Regions from separate parts of the Brachybacterium sp. GCM10030268 genome, predicted to be linked through region 1. Evidence: riboswitches for the same ligand, from Rfam matches in the RefSeq annotation. Region 1 holds a riboswitch; the other holds the start of a gene.
The links. A riboswitch is a leader RNA that binds a small molecule or an ion and turns the genes downstream of it on or off. The one in region 1 is predicted to bind FMN.
Positions count from the first base shown of each region.

Region 2: it holds a riboswitch for FMN, as region 1 does, so the genes downstream of both, pnuC (nicotinamide riboside transporter PnuC) here and ribD (bifunctional diaminohydroxyphosphoribosylaminopyrimidine deaminase/5-amino-6-(5-phosphoribosylamino)uracil reductase RibD) in region 1, are expected to answer to the same signal.

Region 1 is NZ_JBHTCW010000007.1:69,901-73,099, reverse strand. It holds gene recF (DNA replication/repair protein RecF) at 1-247, shown strand, start outside; gene ACFQRD_RS11275 (DUF721 domain-containing protein) at 244-1,092, shown strand; FMN riboswitch at 1,159-1,288, shown strand; gene ribD (bifunctional diaminohydroxyphosphoribosylaminopyrimidine deaminase/5-amino-6-(5-phosphoribosylamino)uracil reductase RibD) at 1,415-2,473, shown strand; gene ACFQRD_RS11265 (riboflavin synthase) at 2,491-3,150, shown strand; gene ribB (3,4-dihydroxy-2-butanone-4-phosphate synthase) at 3,147-3,199, shown strand, end outside.
Region 2 is NZ_JBHTCW010000002.1:299,725-302,923, forward strand. It holds gene hisG (ATP phosphoribosyltransferase) at 1-199, opposite strand, end outside; gene ACFQRD_RS04360 (phosphoribosyl-ATP diphosphatase) at 344-607, opposite strand; gene pnuC (nicotinamide riboside transporter PnuC) at 643-1,347, opposite strand; FMN riboswitch at 1,440-1,557, opposite strand; gene rpe (ribulose-phosphate 3-epimerase) at 1,747-2,433, opposite strand; gene ACFQRD_RS04375 (RsmB/NOP family class I SAM-dependent RNA methyltransferase) at 2,430-3,199, opposite strand, start outside.

The DNA.
Region 1 (3,199 bases):
CGATCTGCTGCGGCTCGAGGAGGGCGACCTCGGGGACGGTGAACCGATCCTCATCCTCGACGACGTCTTCAGCGAGCTCGACACCCGCCGCCGCGACCGCTTGGGGCGGATCGTCACCCACGCGTCGCAGGTGCTGATCACCACCGCGAACGACAGTGACATCCCCGCGTCCCTGGACGGCGAGATCCACGTCGTCGACGTCAGCCTGGGAGCGGCCGTGCCCCGCGAGGACGGGAGCCGGCCATGACCCCGCGTCCCGGCGGCGACCCAGGCAGCGACGGTCCCTCCCGGCCGCGCCTCGCCAATCCCTACGACCTCTCCACCTGGACCGGTCGCACCGACGGCGCGCGTCCCGGCCCCTCAGCCGGACAGGCACTGCCGGCTCCACCGGAGGAGTCGGGCCGCGGCTCACGGGCGACGGCCCCGAGCGGGTCGGCCCGGTCGCGCCGCGAGGGCAGCACCGGCCCGGACGCGGCCTTCGGGGCGGGCGCCCCTGGTGGTCCCGGCGACGGTGACGGCACGGTGGGCGCGGACGAGACCGAGGAGCTGTACGACCCGCCGGACCTCGCCGCCGTGGCCGACCCCTTCGAACTGGCCCGCCGCACGGTCAACCGCTCGCGGGCCGCGGCGCGGGACCGGGGCCTGTTCCCCATCTCGGCGAAGACCCAGGCACGAGATGTGCGCGACCGATCCGGCAGCGCGCCCGGCTACTCGGGCTCCCGGCCGGACCCCCGGGACCCCCAGAGCATCGAGACCGTGCTGCGCAAAGTGCTGGGGAACCTGGGCTGGAACGCGGGGATGAGCGCCGGGCGCGTGCTGGAGGAATGGGACGACATCGTGGGCGAACGGATCAGCACCCACTGCCGCCCCGTCAGCTTCGAGGACGGCGTGCTCGTGGTCAGCGCCTCCTCCTCCGCCTGGGCATCCCAGCTGCGGATGCTCTCACCCCAGCTGATCACGACCATCGAGGAGCACATCGGCGCCCACGTGATCTCCGAGCTGCGGGTCACGGGCCCGGCCGCGGCCGAGCGCAGCTGGAAGAAGGGCCGGCGCACTGTCACCTGGCGCGGACCCCGCGACACCTACGGGTGATACGCGCCTCGGCCCCGCCACGGCGGGCCACCGACTGCTAGCGTGGGCTCCGACGAGCTGGAAAGCTCGCGTGCACTGGGGTCGGTGAAATTCCGAGCCGGCGGTGACAGTCCGCGACCCGATGGCCTTCGGCCCTCGGTTGACCAGGTGGAACTCCTGGACCGACGGTCAGAGTCCGGATGGGAAGCGCACGCGACGTCGTCCTCCGGACGGCCCTGGCCGCGCACTCTCCGTGCGCTGGCAGCGGCACCCCGGAGTGACGCCGCCTCCGTGACCCCTCCCTCACTCCGGACCGCGAGCGACGCGGACCGGAGGAGAGAGCATGCTGAACACGCATGAGCGCGACGCCCTGCGCCGCGCCTTGGAGATCGCGGCGGATCCTGGCGTCCCCCTCGGCCCCAATCCCCGCGTCGGCTGCGTCCTGCTGACCCCGGACGGCACGGTCCTCGCCGAAGGCCACCACCGCGGGGCCGGCACGGCCCACGCCGAAGCCGACGCCCTCGCCGGCGCTCGCCGTGAGGGAAGGGGATCGCCGGCCGGGGCGACGGCCGTCGTCACGCTCGAGCCCTGCACCCACGTCGGCCGCACCGATCCGTGCGCGGACGCGCTGATCGCCGCCGGCATCGCCCGGGTCGTCATCGCCCGCCGGGATCCGAACCCCGTGGCCGCCGGCGGGATCGAGACGCTGCGCGCCGCAGGGATCGAGGTCGAGGACGAGGTCCCGGAGGATCTCGCGGCGCGGGCGGCCGCCCTGAACCGCGGCTGGGAGCACGGCCTGCGGCACGGCCGCCCCCTGGTCACCGCGAAGATCGCCCTCACCCTGGACGGCAAGGCTGCCGCGGCCGACGGCAGCAGCCGCTGGATCACCGGCGAGACCGCCCGGCAGGAGGTCCACCGCCTCCGCGCCACCTGCGACACCGTGCTGATCGGTACCGGCACCGCGCGCGCGGACCATCCGACCCTCACCGCCCGCCGGGGCGACGGCACGCTCCTGCCCCGGCAGCCGCACCGGGCCGTCATGGGCACCAGCGACCACCCGCCGCTGCCGGCCCTGGACGGAGCCGGCCCCGAGATCCCGCTGCGCACCCGGGATCCCTCCAGCGCCCTCACCGATCTTTTCGAGCGCGGGCAACGCCACGTGCTGCTCGAGGGCGGGCCCACTCTCACCGCCGCCTTCCTCGCCGCCGGCACGGTCGACGAACTCATCGTCCACCTCGCCCCGACCCTGCTCGGCGCCGGCCCCGCCGGGATCGGTGACCTCGGCATCACCACGATCGCCGACCGCCTCGACCTCGACCTCGTCACCACCGAGCCACTGACCTCACCCGACGGGCGCACCGACCTCCAGCTGACCCTGCGCCCCCGCACCACCCGACCCTGACCCGAAGGGAACCCACCATGTTCACAGGCCTCATCGAGGAGCTGGGGACGGTCGACGCCGTCATCCCGCCCGACCAGTCCCATCCCGACCAGCCCCGGCCCGACGGGACCGGGCCCGACCACGGCACCGTCCGGCTGCGGATCCGCTCGCCCCACGTCCTCGAGGACGTCGCCCTCGGCGACTCGATCGCCGTCAGCGGCTGCTGCCTGACCGTCGCGGACATCGACGGCGAGATCTGGACCGCCGACGTCATCCCCACCACCCTCGCCGCCACCACCCTCGCGGGTCTCAGCGCCGGCGACCGCGTGAACCTCGAGCGCTCGCTGCGCGCCGACGGGCGCCTGGGCGGGCACATCGTCCAGGGCCACGTCGACGGGGTCGGCGAGATCCTGGGCCGCGAGGAGGGCGAGGGCGGGACGCTGCTGCGCCTGAGCACCCCGGGCCTGGATCGCTACCTCGTGGAGAAGGGCTCGCTCACCGTGGACGGGGTGAGCCTCACCGTCGCCGCGCTCGAGGACGGCCTGGTCACCATCGGGCTGATCCCCGAGACCCTCGAGCGCACCACGCTTGGCCTGCGCCGCGTGGGCGACCGGGTCAACCTGGAGGTCGACGTGCTCGCGAAGTACGTCGAGAAGCTGACCGCCGGCGCACTGGCCGGAGCGGAGACCGGACGATGAGCACGCTGCGACTGGACCCGATACCCCGCGCGATCGACGACATCGCAGC
Region 2 (3,199 bases), on a different contig from region 1:
TGATGCCGACGTCCACGGTGCCGGAGCCGACGTAGACCGCGATGTCCCGGGGGCGCAGATGGAACAGCTCGACGTCGTTGTCCTCGTCGAGGACGACGAGCTCCTTGGCCATGCCGCGGCGGCGGTAGCCGGCCTCCTGCAGCAGATCAGCGGCGGGCTCTGACAGGGCGCCCTTGTTGGGAACAGCGATGCGCAGCACGGATACTCCTTCGCCGCCGCGGGGCGGCGCACGGAACGGGGACGGATGGTGGTCAGGGGTGGAGAGGGGCGATGCTGACGTGCGGGCGAGTTGCGTGGGACCCGGCGACCGCCGGGCCCGACGGTCTCGCCGTCGGATCTCGGATCAGAGCCGGCCGTAGACGTCCTCGAGGGTGATGCCCTTGGCGACCATCATCACCTGCAGGTGGTAGATCAGCTGGCTGATCTCCGTGGCCGCGTCGTCATGGGTCTCATGCTCGCAGGCCATCCATACCTCGGCCGCTTCCTCGACGATCTTCTTGCCGATCCCATGGACCCCCGAGTCCAGTTCGCGGACGGTGCCCGACCCCTCGGGTCGGGTGCGGGCCTTCTCGGTGAGCTCGGCGAACAACGCCTCGAAATCCTTCACGGGGCGTAGCTTACGCGTCATGACGGGGAGGTCGCTCATTCCTGGCGGACCGTCGGATCCAGGTGGGCGGTCTCGACGGTGACCCGTTCGTCGTGCTCGCGCCGGTTGCGCACCCGCCACCAGACGAAGAACCCCGTCAGCGTGAACACGCCGTAGAAGAGGTACATCAGGGCGCTGGCGTAGTAGCCCGCACTGACCAGCAGGGGGACGCCGACGATGTCGACGGCCACCCAGATCAGCCAGAACTCGACCCAGCCCTTGGCCATCCCGAAGGTGGCCAGGAGGCTGCCCACGAAGATCCACGCGTCGGCCCAGACGGGCTCGTAGGAGCCCAGGGCGCGAAAGATCGGGGTGAGCCCGGCGGTGCCGCCGACCATGGCGACGAGCAGGAGGATGCGGGTCCGCCAGGAGGCCCACTCGGGCTCGACGGCGGTGCCGCCCTCGTGCCGAGCCTGCCGCCAGCGGACCCAGCCGTAGATGCTGGTGGCGATGAACATCACCTGGCGGCCGGCCTGGCCGAGCAGATCCACGGTCCCGGCGCTGCCGAACAGGGAGCCCAGGAACACCGTCAGCAGCAGCGCGTTGCCGGCGATGCCGATGGGCCAGGCCCAGACCTTGCGGCGCATGCCACCGAGCGCGCTGAGCAGGCCGAAGAGGTTGCCGAGCACCTCGCGCCAGAGGATGAACTGCCCGCCCGCGAACTCGAGTCGCGCGTCGAAGAGCCACTGCAGAAGATCCATGCCGGTCCTTTCTCCGCCGATGCAGTGGCTCCGGGGGAAAAGGGGTTCCGGCAGGCCGCCGGGAGGCGCCAGGGCGCGCCGGCGACATGCAGGACGTGCGCCTCTCATCCAGGCTGTACTGTCGGTGCCGGAATTCCACCGGCTCCACCGCCGAAGCGGGTCGCGGACTGTCACCGCCGGCTCGGACTTTCACCGACCCCGGAGCACGTCACTGGTCGTGACGGGACAATGCTAGCCGCCTCGCGTCGTGACCCGGCGGGCCCGTGGCCGAGTGTGGCGAACGCCCTCCCGCCGGGGCAGCGGGCACCGGTCGACCCCGACGATTCGGGGGCTGAGCCCCCGATCGCTCGGGCTCCTATGTCCCGGACTTCATGAGCCCCGGTGAGCGGCGTGCGGGCCTCAGTGACCCCCGTGGCCTCGCGCCAGCTCCCGCAGGGCCGTGATCTCCTCGGCGGCGTCCTGGGCCTTGTAGATCGCGGAGCCGGCGACGAACACGTTCGCTCCGGCCTCGGCGCATCGTTCGATGGTCTCGCGGCTGACCCCGCCGTCGACCTGGATGGACACCTCGAGGTTGGCCTCGCTGATCGCGCCGCGGGCGCGGCGGATCTTGGGCAGCATCGTCTCCAGGAAGCTCTGCCCGCCGAATCCGGGTTCGACGGTCATGATCAGCAGCATGTCGAACTCGCCGATGACGTCCAGCAGCGGTTCCACCGCGGTGGCCGGGCGCAGCGCCACGCCGACGGCGGTGTTCTTGCGGCGCAGTTCGCGGGCCAGCTTGATCGGCGCCTTGGCGGCCTCGAGATGGAAGGTGACCGAATCTGCGCCGGCCTCGGCGAAGGCGGGAGCCTGGCGGTCGGCGTCCTCGATCATCAGGTGAGCGTCCACGGGGATGTCGCTGCGTCCCACGATCTGCTCGACGACGCTGGGGCCGAAGGTCAGGTTGGGCACGAAGTGGTTGTCCATCACGTCCACGTGGACGCTGTCGGCGCTGGCGATCTTGTCCAGCTCGGTGCCGATGCTCATCAGGTCCGCGTTGAGGATGCTGGGGTGGATGTACTGGCCATCGGTCGAGTACGGGGAGTTCATGAGGGCGAGGTTCCTTCCGCGAGGGGGATCGGGTGCTTGCGCAGCAGGGAGATGTACATGGCGTCGGTGCCGTGCACGTGGGGCCAGAGCTGCACGGCGGGCCCCTCCCCGAGGTCCACCTCGTGGGCCTTGGCCGGTTGGATCGCGGCGCGCACGGCGTCTCGGGCATCGAGCTGCTCGACATCCTCACGTTGGGACAGGACGTCGGTGACCACGAGTCGGGTCTCGGCGAGGTGCGGGGAGCACGTCACGTAGGCGACGACGCCTCCGGGCGCGGTGGCGTCCAGCGCGGAGGTCAGCAGGTCGCGCTGGAGCACGCCGAGGTGGCCGATGTCCCCGGGCGTGCGGCGCCAGCGGGACTCGGGGCGGCGGCGCAGGGCGCCCAGACCCGAGCACGGCACGTCGACCAGGACCCGGGAGAAGTGCCCGGGCAGTTCCGCACCGATCTCAGTGCCGTCGGCGGTGCGGGTGGTGATCTCGCAGCCGGCCTCCTGCAGGGGCGCGATGGAGCGGTCGACGAGTTCGGTGCGGTGGGGCTGGACCTCGACCGCGAGCAGGTCGGCATCGTGGTCGATGGTCAGCCCGCCCAGCAGGGCCGTCTTCCCTCCGGGGCCCGCGCACAGGTCCAGCCAGTGCACGTCGTCCGCACGGACGAGATCGTCCGCACCGAGGGCGAGGGCGAGCGCTGCGAGCTGGCTGCCCTCGTCCTGGACGGCGACCCGGCCCTGCTTGACCGGGTCGATGCCGCCGGGGTCCCCCGACGGCC